4 regions of the Pseudomonas sp. gcc21 genome follow, and region 1 is predicted to be linked to each of the others. Evidence: predicted binding sites of a transcription regulator. Region 1 holds the regulator's gene; each other region holds the start of a gene.
What was found. The regulator FliA, encoded in region 1, starts transcription of late flagellar genes. The targets are predictions, from matches to a motif close to CTAAAGTTTNNNNNNNNNNNGCCGNTAA.
Positions count from the first base shown of each region.

Region 1 (5,379 bases):
AGTGATGACGTCATCAGACGCGCCAGTGTCCGGTATCGATGCGCTGGCAGCCGCCGCTACGGCCGCAACAGGCGGTTTACCTGCTCCGTGCAGTTGATCAAGCAGGGCTTCAAACTCTTCGTCGGTTATTTCATCGCTATCGCTATCGCCGCTACCCGCACTGCCGGCAGACACAGGCAAAGCGGATTCAACGGCCTCGGCAGAGGGCTCTGCCTGTAGCGCGTCCAGAAGTTTCTCGAACTCGTCGTCGGTGATATCACCTTCGCCGCCGGCTGCTTCCGGAGTGTCCACGGTGGTCGCTTCTACTGTCTGGTTCGAGGTGACAGGCTCATGGTTTTCGCTCGCCGCTGGTTTCGCCAGCAAGGCCAGCGCTTCAAGCAATGCAGGCTCAGCGGGCGTGGGCGTCTCGCCTTCGCGCACCTGAGCGAACATGCTGTTGACCGCATCAAGCGCCTGCAGCACGACGTCCATCAGTTCGGAGGTCACCGAACGTTCGCCCTTACGCAGGATGTCGAACACGTTTTCCGCGATATGACAGCAGCCAACCAGTGCGTCCAGTTGCAGGAATCCGGCACCGCCTTTTACGGTGTGAAAGCCGCGAAAGATCGCATTGAGCAGATCGGCGTCGTCCGGACGGTTTTCCAGTTCTACCAACTGCTCGGACAACTGCTCCAGGATCTCTCCGGCTTCCACCAGAAAGTCCTGAAGAATTTCCTCATCCGCGTCAACACTCATGCACTCGCTCCCTTAAAAACCAAGACTGGACAGCAAATCATCGACTTCGTCTTGCCCAGACACTACGTCTTCCCTTATATCGGCATGAATCTGCGGACCTTCACCCTTTTCTGGGGCTTTTTTCGGCTGTACGCCATCGCCGTGCTCGATTCCGGCAAGGCGATCGACCTTCCCGGCCATACGCACCAGACTCACCAGGCTTTCCTCTACATCGTGAACCAGCGTCGTTACACGCTTGATGACCTGGCCAGTCAGATCCTGGTAATCCTGAGCGATCATGATGTCGTTCAGATGGGTCGAGACGGTTGTCGCAGACTGCTCGGTGCGCGTGAGGAATTCTCCGATGCGTCGAGACAGGTCGCGAAATTCATCGGCGGTCATTTGCCGGCGCTGCAGACGCGCCCATTCGAGGCGCAACGCCGCCGCCTCTTCGCCAATCTCGGCGACATGGGGGGTGCTGCTTTCCACCAGATCCATGGTGCGATTGGCAGCCTTGTCGGTGAGCTGCACGACATAGTCGAGACGGTCCGAGGCATCGGAAATCTTCGAGGCTTCGCCGCTGTCGCCCAGCGCGTGGGAGGTGTCGATCTGAAAATTCACGATGGCGTTGTGTAACGCCCGGGTAAGCTGGCCTACCTCGTGATACAGCCCGCGGTCTCGGGCCTGATTGATCGCGTGCACCACCAGCACCGCTTCGCTGAATTGCCCATTTTCTAGATACTCAACGAGCTGTAGTGCATGCTCCTTGAGGGATTGCTCAAACTGTTGAGCAGTCGCCTGGCCGGGATCCTTGCTTAACGCCATCATCTGGTACCCCGGTTGGTTATTTCGGCTGAACGCGCTCGAAAATCTTTTCGATCTTTTCCTTGAGCGCCTGGGCAGTGAATGGCTTGACCACATAACCGCTCACACCTGCCTGGGCGGCCTCGATGATCTGGTCGCGCTTGGCCTCGGCTGTGACCATGAGCACCGGAAGATGCTTCAGACGGTCGTCAGCGCGAACCGCCCTGAGCAGGTCAATACCGCTCATACCGGGCATGTTCCAGTCAGTGACGAGGAAATCGAAATTGCCGCTCTGGAGCATTGGCAAAGCAGTATTGCCGTCATCGGCTTCAGCGGTGTTGGTGAACCCGAGGTCACGCAGCAGGTTCTTGATAATGCGCCTCATCGTCGAAAAATCGTCGACGATGAGAATTTTCATATTCTTGTCCAAGTAAACCTCCGTACAAACCAGAAAAAAGTGCAGGTTCGCACTCTGCTGAATTCATGTCCCTGAGCGAGAAGCGCTCAGCAAGTAAAGCGCGCACCCTAAGCTGACCCGCCGGCAGGCGACACAGCCACGGCTGCGATAGCCGGACCAGAGATCCGGCTATCTATTATTCGTTCTTCCAGGCGACCAGGCGTGCGCGCAACCTGGCGGCGCACTGGGTATGCAGCTGACTCACCCTCGATTCGCTCACGCCCAGCACCGCGCCAATCTCCTTGAGATTCAGCTCTTCGTCGTAGTACAGGGAAAGCACCAGCCGCTCGCGCTCCGGGAGGCCTTCGATGGCCTCGACCAGTGCGCCGCGAAAGCGCTCGTCATGCAATTCGCCCTGGGGCTCACCCTCGGCGTGCACATCCGCCGCCGCACCGGATTCGAGCAGATCCTCGAAGCTGAACAGCTTGCTGCCTGCGGTGTCGCCAAGAATCGCGTAGTAATCCTCAAGGCTCATCTCTAATTCGGCCGCAACCTCATGATCTTTAGCGTCACGTCCGAGCCTGGCCTCCACTGCGCGGATGGCATCACTGACCATGCGCGTATTGCGGTGAACCGATCGGGGCGCCCAGTCGCCTTTACGAACCTCATCCAGCATGGCGCCACGAATGCGGATGCCGGCGTAGGTTTCGAAACTGGCGCCCTTTGAATGGTCGAATTTGCGTGAAGCTTCGAGCAGGCCGATCATGCCCGCCTGCATCAGATCTTCTACCTGCACGCTGGATGGCAAGCGCCCGAGCAAGTGATAGGCAATGCGTTTGACGAGGGGAGCAAACTGTTCGACCAGCAGATCCTGCTGACCCGCTGCACGTTGGGTACGGTTGTACATATAGGCTCCACTGGCGGACGCGATCATGAATCTGCCCCCGATTGCTGGACCAGACGTTCCACAAAGAACTCCAGGTGACCACGCGGGTTAACCGGCAACGGCCAGGCATCAACCTTCTGCGCAATGCCGCGAATGGCCAGCGAGGCCTTGCTTCGCGGGAAGGCGTCAAATACCGCGCGCTGTTTCTGCACCGCTTTGCGTACGGATTCGTCATAGGGCACCGCGCCGACATATTGCAGCGCCACGTCCAGGAACCGATCGGTCACCTTGGTCAGTTTGGCGAAGACAGTGCGGCCTTCCTGCGGCGTATTGACCATGTTGGCCAGCACCCGAAAACGGGTCATGCCATGGTCGCGATTGAGCAGCTTGATCAGCGCATAGGCGTCAGTAATCGAGGTCGGCTCGTCGCACACAACCACCAACACTTCCTGGGCGGCGCGCACGAAGCTCACGACCGAGTCGCCTATTCCGGCAGCGGTGTCGACTATCAACACGTCAATGTTGTCGCCGATGTCACTGAAGGCCTGAATAAGCCCGGCGTGTTGCTGCTGGTTCAGGTTGACCATGCGCGCCGCACCTGATGCGGCGGGAACGATGCGGATGCCGCCGGGGCCGTCAATCAGCACATCCCGCAGGTCACATTTGCCATCAAGCACGTCCGCAAGCGTGGCCTTGGGCTTGATACCCAGGAGCACGTCCACGTTGGCGAGGCCAAGGTCGGCATCGAGCAGTACGACCCGACGCCCCAACGCCGCCAGCGCCATGCTGAGGTTGACGGATACGTTGGTTTTGCCGATCCCGCCCTTGCCGCCGGTGACCGCGATAACCTGAACCGGATGATTGCTGCCCATCTGTGTGGATTACCTTGTAATAAGAATTCGTGTTAGCAAATTTGTAAAAATCGCACCGTGTCTGCTACAGGGCGGCTCACTGACGGAACGCCGGCCTGGTTCGCTTGCTGCATGCCGCCGTGAGGCGAAGTGCGCTAATCACCGGCTCTTAACCTGCATGCAGTATACCTGCAAAGACATTACCCATCGCCTCGTCAGCAGGCGCTTCGCCAGCATGGCTGGCCATGTTCACCGCGCGACTGACCAGCTTGTGTCCGACCGCTTGACAGATGTCGTCCGGAATGCGCTGGCCATCTGCCATATAGGCTACCGGCAAAGCTTGTTCCATAGCCAGACCCAGGGACTCACCCAGCGTGGCAGCCTCATCGATCTTGGTCAGGATACAACCGGACAATCCGCAGGACTTGTAATGATGGTAGGCGGACTTCAACACCTGGTACTGGCTCGTCGCGGCCAGCACCAGCAAGGTCCGCACCCGTTGCCCCTGCGCCGCCAGCTCGTTCAATTGACTACGCAGTTGCGGATCCTGACCTTGCATGCCGGCTGTATCGACCAGCACCATGCGCTTGCCGGCAAACTCCTTGAGCACATCAGTCAGACTGTTCTGCTCATCAACCACCCGCACCGGTACATTCAGAATACGTCCAAGCGTACGCAACTGTTCATGCGCGCCAATCCGGAAGGTATCCATGGTGACCAGCGCAACATGCTGACTGCCGTGTTTGAGCACATACCGTGCTGCCAGCTTGCCGAGACTGGTGGTCTTGCCGGCGCCTGTCGGGCCAACCAGCGCAATCACACCGTTCTGATCGATCAGTTCGTCCCGGATGACCGGAATGCTATGAGACAGATGCGCCAGCAGCATGCGCCAGGCCTGACGGATATCGGTCACATCAGCCACTTTAGCCATCAATTGCTTGCTCAGCCCTGCCGGCAGGCCGAGCTGGGTAAGCCGACGCCACAAGCTGGCCTGATGGGGATTTTGCTGATTGATCTGCCCCCAGGCCATGTTGCCCAGCTGGGTCTCGAGCATTTCACGCAGGCCTGCCAGTTCGGCGCGCATTGCACCGATACCGCTTTCCCCAACCTCTGCTTGTGGAGCTGTGCTCACACGGGCTTGCGGTGGGGCCTCAGCGGCGTGTTCGTTCTGCAGCCGTGCCAGCAGCTGCTGCGCAACGGGCGAGCCCTGCTCAACAGCCTGACGCATGGCTTCGCCGAATAACTGGCGGTTGACCTGGGGGCCGTCTGCAGACTGCCCGCCTTCGGCCAGCTGGGCACGCGCCTTGACGATGCGCTCCTGGGTTTTCTTCAGTTCCTGATCCAGGCCAGGTGTGGGTGGGGTCACGCGAGGCGCCTCATAGTCCAGCGCCGCTGTCAGTTCCACGCCGCCGGCGACCCGGCGGTTAGCGATGATGGAGGCGTCCGCGCCCATTTCGTCGCGCACCAACTTCATCGCCTGACGCATATCAGCGGCAAAGAAACGTTTTACTTTCATGGCTGACCTCACCTGTCCTGGTACTGACTATTCATTGTTGGCCCACCGTCGCAACGATGGTGACCTGCTTGCTGTCCGGTATTTCCTGGTAGGACAGTACATTGGCCGCTGGCGCCGCATAGCGAACGAACTTGGCCATCATCCCGCGGATCGGTCCGGCTACCAGAACGATGGCTGGCTTGCCCTGAACCTCCTGCCGCTGTACCGCATC
Region 1 covers NZ_CP051625.1:1,582,753-1,588,131, forward strand. Annotated here, with positions in the region: gene HG264_RS07325 (chemotaxis protein CheA) at 1-735, opposite strand, end outside; gene HG264_RS07330 (protein phosphatase CheZ) at 748-1,539, opposite strand; gene HG264_RS07335 (chemotaxis response regulator CheY) at 1,559-1,936, opposite strand; gene HG264_RS07340 (RNA polymerase sigma factor FliA) at 2,112-2,846, opposite strand; gene fleN (flagellar synthesis regulator FleN) at 2,846-3,673, opposite strand; gene flhF (flagellar biosynthesis protein FlhF) at 3,822-5,168, opposite strand; gene flhA (flagellar biosynthesis protein FlhA) at 5,200-5,379, opposite strand, start outside.

Region 2 (5,379 bases), 300 kb from region 1:
CGCTCAAGTTCGGGCATGCCGCGATAAAGGAAACGCCGGTCCTGGCAGATACTGTTGCCGCACATGGGTGAACGCCCTTCGGGCACCCACTCCCTCAGGAAAGCCAGCGTCTGACGCTCAGCTTCAGCCAGATCAATGGCGCTGTCTTTCACGCGCTGCGTCAGCCCGGACTGCCCGTGTTGACGCGTATTCCATTCATCCATCCCGTCCAGCAGCGCATCCGGCTGCTTGATTGCCAGCACCGGCCCCTCAGCCAACGCATTCAACTGAGCATCGGTGACCACCGTAGCGATTTCGATAATGACGTCGTTATCCGAATCGAGACCGGTCATTTCAAGGTCGATCCAGATCAGGTTATCGGGGTTCTGCATGCAAGATCCTGTGTCTGAGTATGTAGTGAAGGGAGTATACGCGTGCATGCTACACTGCGGCTGGTTCCCAAGAAGTGTAATCCATGGCCAAGCGACACCTTACCCGACGTCAGAACTGGCGCATTCAGAAGATTCAGGACGAGCGCAGCGTGCGCGCCAGCAAGCGTGCCGACCTGGCCGAAGAAAGCCTGCTCGGGGGCGATCTGGGCCCGGAGCAGGAAGGTCTGGTTATTGCGCATTTTGGCGTTCAGGTAGATGTCGAGGCCATCAGCGGCGAGCAGGCCGGGCTGATCAGACGCTGTCACATGCGTGCCAACCTGCCAGCCCTCGTGACGGGAGACAAGGTCGTCTGGCGCGCTGACAATCAGAACGGTGGCGTGATTGTCGCCCAGCTGCCGCGCCGTTCCGAGCTGTTTCGCCCCGATCACCGCGGCCAGCTGAAACCGGTAGCAGCGAATATCGATCGTCTGGTCATCGTCTTCGCCCCGCTGCCTACCCCTCATAGCAATCTCATCGATCGCTATCTGGTGGCTGCTGAACAGGCGGGGCTCGAGCCGTTACTGGTTCTCAATAAGGCAGATCTGCTGAGCCAGGCGGAATTTGCCTATCTACGTGACTGGCTCGACGAATACGCCCGATTGGGGTACCGCACGCTCTGCCTGTCGGCCGACTCGGGTGACGGCCTGGATCAGCTACGGAGTGAACTCAAGGGGCGTATCAACGTATTTGTCGGTCAATCCGGCGTCGGCAAGTCGTCATTGATCAACGTGTTGTTGCCCGGCGAGGACCTGCGTGTGGGTGCGCTTTCGGATGCGACAAACAAAGGCATGCACACCACGACCACTGCCAGGCTCTTTCACTTTCCTGAAGGCGGCGATCTGGTGGATTCTCCCGGCATTCGCGAGTTCGGTTTGACGCATATCTCGCACGACGAGCTGCTGGAGGGGTTCATCGAGTTCCGCCCCTTCCTCGGCCATTGTAAATTCCGCGATTGTCAGCATTTGCACGAACCCGGCTGCGCCTTGCTTGCAGCGGTTGAGCGCGGAGACATTTCATCAACCCGCATGCGCAGTTACCGCTATATCCTCTCAGGCATCACTAACCCGTAAGGCTCGCTGGCATTGCTTTCGACAATGCCAGCCGATCTCAGGGCTCACCCAGCCTTCTGAGCGAACCGGGATCATCGAATAAATTGGCAGGTCGCTTCTGCGGCGCTGACTCGGGCTCGGCGGCGGCCGGCTCGATAATCTTCTGCCTGTCGATATTATGATCGTCCTCTGCTGGCACCTTTGACATAGCGTTAGCCTGATCAGTTGCGCCTTCCATCAGCTGCGCTTCAGCACGCTTATTGAGTACCACGATATCGATTCTTCGATTGATCGGATTGGTCGGATCGTTCCGATCGAACAGCGCCGAGTCGGCGTACCCCACTACCCGCGCAACCTGACTCTCCGGGTACCCTGCCACGACCAGGGTGCGACGCGCTGCGTTGGCACGCTCCGCGGACAGCTCCCAGTTGCCGTAGCTCCGGCGACCGGTGAAAGGTTTGGCATCCGTATGCCCACCGATACTGATTTTCTTCGGCACGCTGGAAATGGTGTCAGCCAGCGCCAGCAAGATGTCTTCGAAATAGGACTGTAGCCGTGGGCTGCCGCTGGCAAACATCGGACGATTCTCCGCATCGACAATCTGAATGCGTAAACCATCCTGGGTGATCTCCAGCAGGATCTGGTCCTTGAACCGCTGGAGCACCGGCTCAGCGTCGATCTTGTTTTGCAGCTCCTGTAGCAGAAGATCGAGCTCTTGCCGCTCAGCCATCTCGGCCAGATCCGCTATGGTTTCGTTATCCAGTTGCGGGGGCGCTTCAACCTGCTCGGGCAGGTCATTCAGGGTCTTCTGCGGAGCCACGGTCGGAGAGCCTCCCAGATCTATCGCATACGGACTGCCACCCTCCGAGAAACCGATCGGATCGTTGAAGTAACCTGACACCATCGCCAGCTGGCCGGGCGTCGCCACTGTGACCAGCCACATCACCAGAAAGAATGCCATCATCGCTACCGCGAAATCGGCGAAGGCGATCTTCCACGAGCCGCCATGGTGAGCTGCTGCCTTACGGCTGATCCGTTTGACAATAATCGGTTGATCGTCAGCCATCTCAGCGGCCCTTCACCGACTCTTCCAGCTCAATGAAACTTGGCCGATACTCCGACAATAACGCCTTACGGCCAAATTCCACCGCCAAGGCGGGCGGCAAACCCTGAGCACTTGCAACCAGACACATTTTCACCGCCTCGTAGGTATTGGCCTCCTCGGTCGCATCGTGCTCCATGGCTGCAGCAAAAGGCCCAACGAAGCCATAGGCGGCCAGGATACCGAGGAAGGTGCCAACCAGCGCGGTAGCCACCTTCTCCCCGATCTGCGCATTATTCGCGTCGCCAAGAATGCCCATCGTAATCACAATCCCCAGCACCGCAGCCACAATGCCGAAGCCCGGCAGCGCGTCTGCAACGCGATTGACCGCATGGGAGGGTGTCTGCAACTCCTCGGTGAGGCTGGAAATCTCGACGTCGAACAAGGCTTCAAGCTCATGCGGAGCCATGTTGCCGGTGGACATGATGCGCAGGTAATCGCAGATAAAAGCGATCATGCGGTCATCCTTGAGAATCGCCGGATACTTGCTGAAGATCGGACTCTCCTGCGGCTCCTCAATATCGGGCTCGATGGCCATCATCCCCTCTCGACGGGACTTATTGAGAATTTCATACAGCAGGCCGAGCACATCCAGGAAATAAGGTTTGCCGAAGCGGTGGCCAAACAGAATCTGCGGGACCTTGGCGAAGGTATTGCGGACCGTTGCCATACTGTTGGCAACGAGGAAAGCGCCCAACGCAGCGCCGCCAATAATCAGGATTTCAAACGGATGCCATAGCGCCGCGACCTTCCCGTCGGATAATACGAACCCGCCCAACACACTGACGATAACGACAAGAAACCCTGCAATTTTCAACATAAACGCGTAAAACCCGGACAAGAAATTGGACGTATTTGGCAGCCGTTTTTGCGCGGCAATACGCTAGTGATCAGGTATAGTGACGACCATTCGCGCCATCAGGTTAAGGTGAACAAGTGCCAAACGAAACGATGGTTGCCACGAAGACTCTATCGGCAAGGCGAACCAAACCCTGAGTACAATTTTGCTCAGAAGCTTGTAACCCTCCTCGCTTGGCTTGGATCAACCGATGGCCGCAAACCGGCACAGTAGACACCCTGGATGAATATCGATCAGGATTTAGACATGTCGCATCCCTGCTTACCCTTGCTGATCGAACCGGATCAGCTCCCGGCACCACTGAATCCGACAACGTACCGCCTCGTTGATCTACGCAAGCTCGAGGAGTACCAGGCCGGCCATATAGCCGGAGCAGTGTCGGTGGTGCCGCCAGAAATAACCTCTGCCCCGCCGATACCCGGCCTGTTACCTGCTCAGGAGCGATTGGAACAGTTGTTTGGCCGGCTAGGGCATCATCCGGAGCTGCACTATATCGTTTATGACGGTGAGGGCGGCGGCTGGGCCGGTCGCTTCATCTGGTTGCTTGATTCAATCGGACATAGCCATTATTCCTACCTCAACGGCGGGCTGCAGGCCTGGATCGCAGAAGGCAAACCGCTGGTCAGCACGCTTGAACCCCGCGAGCCCACCCAGCCGCAGATCAATCTCAACCATGATCACACAATCGATCTGGCAACGCTTGTTCGCGAGCAGCAAAGCTCCGACCGGGTAATCTGGGACGCGCGCTCGCCTGAAGAACACCGCGGCGAGAAAGTACTTGCTGCCCGGGGCGGTCACATCCCCGGCGCGATCAATTTTGAATGGACTGCCGGCATGGACCCCCAGCGCGGTCTCCGGCTACGCACCGATCTCGCGGACAAGCTTGCCGAGTTGGGCATAACCCCGGACAAGGAAATTGTTACGCACTGCCAGACCCATCACCGCTCCGGCTTCACTTACCTCGCAGCGAAGATTCTCGGTTATCCGCGCGTCAAAGCCTACGCAGGCTCGTGGTCGGAATGGGGCAATCACCCCGACGCCCCTATCGAAAGCTAAGGACCCATAATGCAAGATCGTCTCTTCATCATTCTGCAGTACCTGCTGCCCCAGCATTTGCTGTCACGAGCTGCCGGCGGCCTGGCCAATTGCACCTGGTCGTGGGTCAAAAATCCCTTTATCACCTGGTTCGTCAAGCGATATCAGGTCGATATGCGTCAGGCCGTAGAACCTGAACCTACTGCTTATGCTTGCTTCAATGATTTTTTCACGCGTGCGCTCACGCGCGATGCGCGTCCACTCGACTCAGCACCCGAGTCAGTTCTGAGTCCCGCCGATGGCGTGATCAGTCAGCTTGGAGCGATAGCGCACGGCCGGATTTTTCAGGCGAAGGGCCAAAGCTATAGCGTGCAGGAGCTGGTCGGAGGAAATACCGAACACGCTGAATTGTTTCAGGGCGGTCAGTTCGCCACCGTATACCTGTCGCCACGCGACTATCACCGGGTACACATGCCACTAGGCGGCACCCTGCGCGACATGATTTACGTTCCCGGCGATCTGTTCTCGGTTAACCGCGTCACGGCCGAGAACGTACCGCGGCTCTTCTCCCGCAATGAGCGCGTGGTCTGTATCTTCGACACGCCGGCCGGACCGATGGGCCTGGTGTTGGTAGGCGCGATGATCGTTGCCTCAGTGGAAACCGTCTGGGCCGGCCTGGTTGCCCCCCACCGACGCCAGCTTCACGCGCGCAATTACAACGAAGCAGCGCCGTCTCTGGATCGCGGAGCAGAGATGGGTCGATTCAAGCTTGGTTCGACTGCGATTGTACTCTTCGGGCCCGGCAAGGTTGAGTGGGACAAGGGCCTGGGTGCCGGCGACTTCGTGCAGATGGGCCAAAAGCTTGGCAAGCAGCAACAAAAAGCGGAGGACTGAACCAGTACGGGCCTGAATGGCGACGCAATC
Region 2 covers NZ_CP051625.1:1,882,686-1,888,064, forward strand. Annotated here, with positions in the region: gene orn (oligoribonuclease) at 1-371, opposite strand, end outside; gene rsgA (small ribosomal subunit biogenesis GTPase RsgA) at 455-1,480, shown strand; gene motB (flagellar motor protein MotB) at 1,518-2,525, opposite strand; gene motA (flagellar motor stator protein MotA) at 2,527-3,381, opposite strand; gene HG264_RS08750 (rhodanese-like domain-containing protein) at 3,667-4,476, shown strand; gene asd (archaetidylserine decarboxylase) at 4,486-5,349, shown strand.
Region 2: a site for FliA is predicted at 3,531-3,558, ahead of motA (flagellar motor stator protein MotA). Genes of this name have one in related genera too.

Region 3 (5,379 bases), 750 kb from region 1:
TATCCAACGCGCAGGGTGCCGTAGTTATTCGTCTCAAGCGTAATCGCGCCGGCCCTAGTATCGTCTGCATCAAGTTCATACACATCGCCCATGATGAAGTTGCGACGGTTTTTCGACTGGCCCGCTGCCACCTGAACGGCGAGCGAGCCATAGCTCAAGGGCAGCGTATATATCGCATCAATCCCTTCGTAGGTCGGGCTCTGGATCTGGAAGTACACTTCATCCGGCAGGCGTAGCCAGGGATAGCTGAACCCCACGTCCAGCGTGTCGGAATACATGTACACCGGCGAACGCATGCGGCCGGCACGCAGAACAAGGCGATCGGTGGTCTGGTGAGATAGGTACAGCCATTCGAGCTTGGCCTTCCACGAATCCTGTTCAGCCTTGGCGATCCCCTGCGCGGTAATAGCCAGTTTGTCGGTTACACCGTAACGGAACTGGGCGCCGAGCTTTGATAGCTCATCACCTCTCCAGGAATCGGTGGTCTGGCCCTGTTTTCCATAGGTGCGACCATCGTCCTCACCGCCCATATAACTGACGCCGAGTGTCCCAAATGCATTGAGTCGGTGCTCGCCCTGTTCCAGCGCAACTGCTGGAGTGGCGGCCAGACACATGGCCGCCAGACCGATGACGCGTGATTTATTCATTTCAGGTAGTGCTCCTTGCGGTGTTATCAAACGCGGAACTGTGCGGTAGCCCCGCGCAGGTTGTCTTCCGTGGAAATCAGCTGTTCGCCGAGGCGTGCAGTGGCTTCCGCTCCTTTCGCCGTGGCCTGCGCATCATGCTGCAGGACCTGGGTTTCTTTCTGGATAGAGCTCGAGAGGCCGGTCTGCTCGTGCGTATAGCGGGCAATGCCGGCGTTCAGCTCGTTGATTTGGTTGACTGCGGTGGCGATAGTCGCCAATAGCTGGGTCGCCTCTGCGGAGCGCTCGATGCTGTCGCGGGATTTCTCGCTGTTGGCAGTCATTACATGGAGCACGGTATTGGCGCTGTTTTGCAGGCGCTGAATGATCTGCTGGATCTCGGCGGTCGATGTCGCGGTTTTTTGTGCCAGGTTGCGTACCTCATCAGCCACCACAGCAAAACCGCGACCCTGCTCGCCCGCCCGAGCAGCTTCGATCGCTGCGTTCAGTGCCAGCAGGTTGGTCTGTTCGGCGATGCTGCGGATCACCGTCAGTACCGAGCCGACAGCCTGGGTTTCTTCCTCCAGCTCAGCCATGGACTGCACGGCACTGGTGACGCTGGTGCCCAGGTCATTGATGCTTTCAGATAATGTCTCGATGCGTTCGCGAGCGGTGGTAGTCTGCTGGGTAGCAGACTCAGCCTGCTCGGATGCCTGCTGCGAGCGGCGCGCCACTTCCTGAATGTTATCGTTCATGTTCAGGATGTCGCGCGTAATGGAATCCGTGTGGCGCTGTTGGGATTTGGCGTTTTCCTCGGAGCCCTGGGTGACCCGATACAGCTCCTTGGATACCTGGCCCAGCGGGGAGGCTGCGTCGACAATCTGACGAATGGTGGACTGCAAGGTGTCGAGAAAATCGTTGAACAGTTTGATCATCAGGCCGATTTCATCGTGAGACTCCACATTGACCCGGCGAGTCAGGTCGCCTTCACCGCGGGCGATGGCCTTCAGCGAGCTGATCACGCCATGCACGTTGCCCATAATGCTGCGGGTGACGGCCCAGGCACCGAGTGCAACCAGGAGCACCAATACGAGCGACAAAATAATACCGAACCGAATGGTCGCGGCGTTCTCTTCACGGGTGCTGGCAAGCGTCTGGAGAAAATCAGCGTAGGCATTCGCGCGGAAATCAGCGCCAAGCTGCGTGGCCTGGGTCAGGTCATTGGCCATACGGTCGAGGCTGGGACGCAAGTCATCGAAGGAAGCGGAGCCGCGAATGAGTGCGCTCGAAGCCTGGGAGGCGTTGGACGCGTAACGGTTGATCGAGTCGCGCCATGCATCCAACTCGCGTTTGCGTTGAGCCTCACCGGCGACTAGCTGGCCGAGTTGTTTTTGGTGCTGTTGAATGTCCGACAACACCTGGTTGGCTTCTTCAATCGCCGACAATTCACCTGCGGTTACGGCACTGTTGAAAATGCCGGGCAACCTGGAAAACTGGAACAGCACGGCGTCCGCGCGTTCGAGTACCGGATAGCTGTTGGTCTCCAGCGCAACCAGACGGGAATCGACCGTGGTGAGTTGTACAGAGGTATAACCGACATATGCCACCAGGCCGAGCAGAGCAAGAGCTGGCACCAGGGCGAGTTTGTAAACGAGCGAGAGATTCTTGAGCATATGACTTCCATTGTCTGCTGCGCTGAATGTAACAAAGCGTTCGTGATATTGGAACGCCACTATCAAAATAAGTGATAGGGCGTTGAAGATCACCTTGAGAGGTTATCGGCGGGGTGCTGGGAAAGATGAGCATATAGCCAGAGGATGCTGGAGTAGTGTTCCGTCACATCACCGGAGCTGGCTATCCTTGCTGCCACGACGGTTGTATCCACCATGACGCTGGTTTTCTTTATCCTGAGCGGCCTGGCAGGCTATGCACAGGCGCACACCGGGTAGCGCTTTGCGCCGGGCTTCGGGGATGGGTTCATCGCATTCTTCGCAATGCGTCAGGCTTTCGCCACGAGGCAATTTACTACGGGCTCGCTGTACCGCTTCATCCACGGTATCGTCGATCTGATCCTGAACTGCGCCGTCCTGTGCCCAACCGGTAGCCATGGGACCTCCAATTGAAAATGCACGCGACCCGACGCCGCGCTCATTCCTCAAGTATGGAATCAATCGGCAGATAGGCAAATCCAGCCACATCAGACCAATCGATTCGGGCACAGCGCGAGCCTTCCAGGACGGGCATTGCCCTGTACCAACCGGTCTTAGCTGCCCACCTCGGCGTTATACAGCTGCTCGTAATACTCGCGGGCCATCCGGTTGGAGTCGAACGCGGGGACCACATCACGCATCCCTTGCTTGGCGATTTCGAGCCATCCCTGCGGGTTGTCGTAATACCGGGCAATGATGTCGTGCTCGAGGATGCGCATCAGATGCTGATAGTCGGCTTCGTCCTGTTCATGTTCGGGCAGCGACGGGTCGGCAACAGGAATGATGAAGCTGTTTTCTCCGTGACGGGCAAACTCTGGAATCCAGCCATCTTTTATCGAGAAGTTTACTGCGCCGTTCATTGCTGCAGTCATACCGCTCGTTCCGGATGCTTCGCGCGGGCGACGCGGGGTATTCAGCCAGACGTCTGCGCCCTGCTTGAGTAGCCGGGACAGCTCTATCTCATAACCGGTCAATACTGCGATTTTCGCTGCTTTATAAGAAAACCGCACCAGCCTGTCGAACATCTCGATAGCGCCGTTATCGGTAGGGAAGGGCTTGCCAGCCCAGATCACCTGCACGGGTCTGTCGCTTCGCTCGATCAGCTGGGTGAAACGGTAAATGTCACGGACCAGAAGATCGGCGCGCTTATAGGCGGCGAAGCGGCGAGCCCAGACCACTGTCAGCGTATCGCGATCAAAGAGCTTACCGGTCTGGTCAGCCACCACCTTGAACAGCTCGTCTTTCATCTGTTTCTTGCGTTCAACCAGACGCGCGTCATCGCCTTCATCCAGCGCCGCGCGCAACGTGCGGTCCTGCCAGAACGTCATGTTCTGGGCATTGGTGATCGCCTTGATCTGGCAGATATTCGGGTTGCTGCCCCACATTTCGTTCGAGACAACACCATGCAAGTGCGAGACGGCGTTGGCCACACGCGAAACACGCAACGCAGCGAGGGTGTGGCTGAACATGTGGCCATCCAGGCCGGTCATGCGGACGACTGTTTCGTGGGACAGGCCGTTGAAATAGCCCATGTCACGCAGGAATGCCGTCTCGTGTTCCTGATTGCCTGCCAGTTCCGGCGTGTGGGTGGTCAGCACGACGCGATTGCGCACCTCGTCGAGATCGCCGAATTGCTCCATCAATTGAAAAGCCATTGGCATCGCATGGGCTTCGTTCATGTGATAAAGATCGGCTCCGCCCAGCGCCTCGACCAGCTTGGCCCCGCCGATACCGAGCACGATGCTTTGTGCTACCCGCGCAGCGTGTTCCCCATCGTAGAGCCGGTGGGTGATGGTCTGCGCGAGGTAGTCATTTTCCGGAATGTCAGTGGTCAGCAGGTAAATCGGCGCGGTGTTGAATATCTCTGGCGCCAGATACAAGGCCTTTACGTAAACTGGGTGGCTGTTGACCGTCACCTTGACGGTGATGCCACTGTCCCGCAGGAAGGGGTAGTACTTGCGCTGCAGCTGCACGCGCAGTGTCTGGTCCTCGTTGCGTTCCTGATCGTAATAACCGAACTTCCATAACATCCCGATACCGATCAGGTTCTGTTTGAGCTCATAGGCGCTGCGCATGTGTGAGCCCGCCAGAAACCCCAGACCGCCCGAATAGATTTTCAGCGGCTGGGCGATCGCAAACTCCATGGAGAAATACGCGACCCGCTTGTTGTACCGCGGGTCGATAGGATAGGGATGACGCCATTGATCATAAGTATTCATGGTCGAATCCAGTTCTCGTCAAATAGGGGCAAGCAGAGGTCGCAGTCGGTTATGGGTGAGTCCATTTGCCCTTGCCGTACTGCTGGAAGGCGGGATGTCTTTAAGTGTCAGGCATGCAAGCAACTTCGGCAAGGCCAAGGCCGCACCGCCTGTCGATCCGTGGACATCAGTCGCCGCGCGGTGGTTGCCGAGGCGTATAGGCAGCGGCGTGTTTTGGAAGCTCATCGTCGATATCCCACCAGCCGGCTTTGGAGGCGACATAAAAGTGCACAGCGGGGCGCGTATCCAGAGGTTCGTCCAATAACCCGGCACGTATCCGAATGGTCCCAGGATCTGCATCGCGCTGGCTGAACAGTGGCGAGCCGCAACGGCTGCAAAAGACCCGTTGCTTGCCGGGTGACGACTCGTATGAGGCCATGAGGTGCGCGCCGCTGACGACATTTACCGCAGAGCGTTGTACCGGGATATTGGTTGCGAAGGGCCCGCCCTGTGCTTTACGACACTGCGAGCAATGGCACACCTGGATCGGTTCCAGCTGGCCTTCGATCTGAATGGTTACCTCGCCACATAGACAGCTGCCTGTTGTCATGAGTACTCCTTGGTCTGCTCTGGGCCCGAGCGCAAAGGCTGCACACTCGGGAATCTTTTGTTCCGGGAATCGTCCACTGCATAACACCAGAAGGAGAAAAGATAATGAAAGCGCGTGACGAAAAGCGAGACCCGGACCGCACCACCGACCAGATCGCCGTGGACGAAGACATCGATGAGGTATCTGTTCCCGAAGATGAACCCATGGGGCCGATCGGCAAGGTGCCTACCGAAGACGAA
Region 3 covers NZ_CP051625.1:2,329,510-2,334,888, reverse strand. Annotated here, with positions in the region: gene HG264_RS10790 (porin) at 1-647, opposite strand, end outside; gene HG264_RS10785 (methyl-accepting chemotaxis protein) at 674-2,296, opposite strand; gene HG264_RS10780 (DksA/TraR family C4-type zinc finger protein) at 2,465-2,731, opposite strand; gene glgP (alpha-glucan family phosphorylase) at 2,887-4,551, opposite strand; gene HG264_RS10770 (GFA family protein) at 4,718-5,140, opposite strand; gene HG264_RS10765 (serine kinase/phosphatase) at 5,245-5,379, shown strand, end outside.
Region 3: a site for FliA is predicted at 2,399-2,426, ahead of HG264_RS10785 (methyl-accepting chemotaxis protein). Genes of this name have one in related genera too.

Region 4 (5,379 bases), 1.7 Mb from region 1:
TGTCCTATATAGAAGGTTACGGTCTGTCCGAGACCATGGCCGCTACGCATATCAACCCGCCGGATCGTCCAAAGGCCCAGTGTCTCGGGATTCCGGTGTTCGATGTCGATTCGCGGATCATCGATCCGGACACGCTCGAAGAGATGGGCCCGGGCGAAACCGGTGAAATTGTCAGCCATGGCCCGCAGATCACCGTTGGCTACTGGAACCGCCCGGAGGAGACCGCTGCGGCCTTCATCGAGCTGGATGGCAAGCGCTTCTTCCGCACTGGCGACCTGGCGCGTTACGACGAAGAGGGCTACTTCTTCATGGTCGACCGAATCAAGCGAATGATCAACGCTTCCGGGTTCAAGGTGTGGCCGAGCGAAGTCGAAAGCATGATGTATCAGAACCCGCTGGTGCGTGAGGTATGTATCATTTCCTCGCCGCATCCCAAGCGTGGCGAAACGGTCAAGGCCTGTATCGTACTGAGCCCTGAAGCCAACCCGGCTACAGCGGAACAGGAAATCCTCGACTGGTGTAAGGCAGAGATGGCGACTTATAAGGTCCCGGAAATCGTTGAGTTCATGACGGAGCTGCCGAAATCACCGTCAGGAAAGCTGATGTGGCGTGAACTGCAGGAACAGGAGTGGCGTAAGCAGGCCTCCTGATGCTGCCGGAGCCGGCCGTCCCGGGCAGGCTTCGACATCAACTTCAATCAGCGAGTCTCAACTGGCCAGCGACTGAATATCGCTGGCCAGTATTACCAACTGGTGGGCGATTGAGTCACGGATTTTTTCCAGTGGCACGAGGTAAGAGGGCGCTGCGCACGTAAGTGCCATGGTGCTTCCGTCGGCGAGGGTGATAGGCACCCCGGCGGTATTGACGTTGCGATCCCAGTCACCCAGCGACAGGCAGAACCCGAACTGCCGATACTCCTCAACGGCACGCTCCAGTCCTGCACGTTTCTCGGGCCATTGCGCTTCGCCGTAGCGTTCGGCCAATGCATCCAGCAGCTCCTTGCGCGGATCCTCCTGCAATGACGCGTAATAGGCGCGCCCGGCCGCTGTCGTGGCCATTGGCAGTTTCAAACCGATCTCCATGCGTAACAGGGACTGCTCCGGTGGCAGCCGGTTCTCCACGTAGATCATATGGAAGCGATCACGGCAGGTAAGCCCTACGGAGGTGTTGTTCAGTCGGGCAAATTCGTCCATGTACGGTTGAGCCAGTTGGCGTACCCGCAGGTTGGACACGTACGCATGACCAAGCGCCAGAACCCCGGAGCTGAGCTGATACTTTTCCAGGCGAGCGTTATAGCTGAGATAGCCGAGGCTGGTCAGCGTGAACGTCATGCGCGATACCGTCGCCTTGGGCAGTCCGGTTATGCGTGCGATCTCCTGGTTACCGAGCGTAACCGACCCTTCATTGAACGCCCGCAGCACGTTCAGGCCGCGAGAAAGCGATTCTACGAAGCGACGATCCTTGGTGGCGTCGCTGGGGAATATCTGTTTGGACACGTCCTTATCTCCGTCGTGATCTGGTCGGCCATCAATGGCCAAGAGCCTACCCGAGAGCTTCACGACCTACGCCGCATTAGTCAATCAAAGGAGACTTGCGTCACATTTTTCGGTGACTGGTTTGAACAGCGAGGGCACGCCGCCTGTGCTTTTGCTCCATGAGATAGCGGCGGAGTGCTTGAAGTACAGCCTGATGACGCAGCTCAGGGTCGGGCGTGCCCCAACCCTGAGCTGGGAGGGGAGGGAGGCTCAGTGCACCCTGAACTGGGATACCAACTGCCTGAGATTTTCGCCCAGCCGTGCGAGCTCGTTGCTGGCGTCGGAGGTCTGGCTGACTCCCGTTGAGCTTTGTGCCGCCGCGTTGACGATGCTGACGACGTTGCGATTGATGTCTTCGGCGACATGGCTCTGTTGTTCGGATGCAGCGGCCACCTGAATTATCTGGCCGCGGATCATACCGACCGACTCTTCGATGGTCTGCAGCGATCCTGCTGCCTCGTTGATCGCGCTGACCGTGTGTTGCGATTGCGCCTGAGCACCTTTCATGTGATCAGCGGCTTTCTTTGATTCATCGACGTAGCTCTCGATCATGGCGCGGATCTGCGTAGCCGATTCACCGCTACGGCTGGCGAGCTGTCTGACTTCGTCTGCTACTACAGCAAAACCGCGTCCCATCTCGCCAGCGCGCGCCGCCTCGATTGCTGCGTTAAGCGCCAGCAGGTTGGTCTGTTCAGTGACTTCACGGATCACGTCCACCACCGACTGAATCTCATCGCTCTTGGCTGCCAGCGCCTCGATCATCCGTGCACTTTCCTGCAAGGTAGTAAACAGGTGCCGGACCGATTCCTGGGATGACAGAACGGTGCCGCGGCCCAGTCGCGATTGCTCGTCTGCTACCGACGCAGCGCTTTCGACTTCGGTGGCATTTCCGGCGATCTGGAGCACGGTTGCGGCCATCTCGTTGATTGCCGAGGCAATCTGATCGGTCTCGCTTCCCTGCAGTTCGACGGAGGCCTGCGTCTCTGAGGCGATATGACTCAGCTCCTCCGCAGCGGACGCAAGCTGATCGGTGGTCTCGCCTACCTGTGCAATGGCCTGTTGGATCTTCGAGACAAAGGCGTTGAATTGACGGCCCAGCTCGCTCAGCTCGTCGGTGCCCTGTGCGGGCAAACGCTGCGTCAGGTCGCCGTCGCCCTCGGCGATTTCCTGCATCATGCGGGTAGCGCTATTGAGCGGGCGGGTGACGGTGCGGCCGATGAAGATCCCAAGCAGGATCGCGACGCCGACGATAAATAGCGTGATCCACAGTATGCGGCTGAGCGCAGCCGCGGTGTTCGCTTCGATCTCCTGCTGTGCTGCGCTCACCGCTCTATCGACATCGGTGACGTAAATGCCCGCTCCGATAACCCATTGCCATTCAGGCAGATCGATCGAATAGGATATCTTCGGCTCCGGCTGGCCTGTTGCCGGATTCGTCCAGATATAGTCGTGGAACCCCTGGCCGCTTCGCCCGCTCGAGATCAGATTGCGCAACAACTCTCTGCGCGCCGGCGTCGAATCCACTGATGGCCCTTCGGCGCTGGGCTTGGGCCGAAAGGCCAGATTGTAGGAGTCGTATGTCCATGCATAGATATAGTTGTTATCGCCGAAACCCATCGAGCGAATAATGTCCCGCGCCGCCGTCTGGGCCGTGCTCTTGTCCATATAGGGGTCGGTATAGACCTCCTCGATAGCCGTGCGCGCCGCGTCCACTACCTGCTTGAGTCCGGTCTTGTGGGCTTCGATAAGTTGAGTGCGCAGTCGCTCCACCTCAGCAGCTCCCTGCACCTGAATCTGATTGAAGGTTAGCCAGGCAGTGACTCCTGCGGTCAACAAGACGGGAAGCAGAATCCCGATTAGCAGGCGGGACCGTATGCTGAGGCTTGAAACAAGATTCATGACGTTTCCTTACTGGGCTCCGGGCGGAACAATGATCTGAATGGTTACGTGCAAGGTATCGGCAGGCGACGCGGGTTCTGAAGTGTCTATCTCGGGCTTTTTGATGTTTTTTCTCCTCAGACGCCGTCGGTCTGCCGAGGCCGGCGGATGAGAGGTAGCCGGTTGATGTCGAAGGTTGAAGTCTTTGCCAGTGAACCCCATATAGCTTGTTTGCCATCTCATGAGAGGCTGCCATGCCCCTGATTCGAATTTTGCTGTTGCTGATCCCGCTGATCGAACTGGCGGGCCTGATATTGCTGGGCCAGGCGATCGGAGTCGGGTTCACCCTGCTCTGGGTGTTGGTAAGCGGGTTGCTTGGCGTAGCAGTCATACAACGACAGGGCTGGGGAATGCTCCAGCGTCTGCAGATGCAAATGGCTGAGAACCGCGCGCCTTTCTCCATTCTAAAGTCGGGAATGTGGGGCGTGCTGGCCGGTGTGCTGTTACTGATCCCGGGTGTCGTGACTGATGTTCTGGCAGTCCCTGCCTTGATACTCGCGCTGCGTAATCGCAACCGACCCGGTCCGGGCGAACCAGGCGGGCCGACAGTCTGGAAGCGCGGCGAGCACCACGTCATCGAAGGCGAGTGGGAGGCTGGTCGCAAGGAGTCGTCCGACTCGGATCAGCGCATCAATCGCGACTGAACCAGGCAGAAAAATTTTGCGGCAGGGGGCTTGAAAAGCTTTTACAGGGCCCCATTAAGGATTCACCAGTTTTGGCAGGCTCCCTCATCGGGTGCATGCCCTGAACAAAAGCATGCTCAGGCATGTTTGTCAGGCTGAAAAGCCTGTTTTTCTTGGGACGCCGGCACGCCGGCTTTTAGAAGCTAATTGGAGACTAAACACGATGAAAATTCGTCCGTTACACGATCGCGTCGTCGTTCGTCGCAGCGAAGAAGAAACTAAAACCGCTGGCGGTATCGTTCTGCCTGGCTCAGCCGCAGAAAAGCCAAATACCGGCGTGGTAGTAGCTGTAGGTACCGGGCGTCTGCTGGACAACGGTGAAGTGCGCGCACTGGCCGTCAAGGAAGGTGACAAGGTTGTCTTTGGTCCCTATTCCGGCAGCAGCACCATCAAGATCGACGGCGAAGACCTGCTGATCATGAGCGAATCCGAAATTTATGGTGTGCTGGACTGATCCGCGAACTGCTGACGTCCTGCATTTCTCCAACGAATATATGAAGGAAAGCGAAAATGGCTGCTAAAGAAGTTAAGTTCGGAATTTCCGGCCGCAACAAGATGCTGGCTGGTGTGAATACTCTGGCTGACGCCGTAAAGGCTACTCTGGGACCGAAGGGTCGCAACGTGTTGATCGAGCGCAGCTTCGGCGCGCCGATGATCACCAAGGACGGCGTTTCCGTTGCCAAGGAAATCGAGCTGAAAGACAAGTTCGAGAACATGGGTGCCCAGCTGGTCAAGGACGTAGCGTCCCGCGCCAACGACGACGCCGGTGACGGTACTACCACCGCGACCGTTCTGGCTCAGGCTATCGTTACCGAAGGTCTGAAGTCTGTTGCTGCCGGCATGAACCCCATGGACCTCAAGCGCGGCATCGACAAGGCGACTACCGCTATCGTTGCCGAGCTGAAGAACCTGGCCAAGCCCTGCGCTGATTCCCGCGCCATCGCTCAGGTCGGCACCATCTCGGCCAACTCCGATGAGTCCATCGGCAAGATCATCGCTGACGCGATGGAAAAAGTCGGCAAGGAAGGCGTTATCACTGTTGAGGAAGGCTCCGGCCTGGACAACGAGCTGTCTGTCGTAGAAGGCATGCAGTTCGATCGCGGCTACCTGTCTCCTTACTTCGTCAACAAGCCAGAAACCATGGCTGCCGAGCTGGACAACCCGTACATCCTGCTGGTTGACAAGAAGATCTCCAACATCCGCGAAATGCTGCCGATTCTGGA
Region 4 covers NZ_CP051625.1:3,908,562-3,913,940, forward strand. Annotated here, with positions in the region: gene HG264_RS18125 (long-chain fatty acid--CoA ligase) at 1-650, shown strand, start outside; gene HG264_RS18130 (IclR family transcriptional regulator) at 708-1,496, opposite strand; gene HG264_RS18135 (methyl-accepting chemotaxis protein) at 1,746-3,434, opposite strand; gene HG264_RS18140 (FxsA family protein) at 3,668-4,117, shown strand; gene HG264_RS18145 (co-chaperone GroES) at 4,320-4,610, shown strand; gene groL (chaperonin GroEL) at 4,667-5,379, shown strand, end outside.
Region 4: a site for FliA is predicted at 3,490-3,517, ahead of HG264_RS18135 (methyl-accepting chemotaxis protein). Genes of this name have one in related genera too.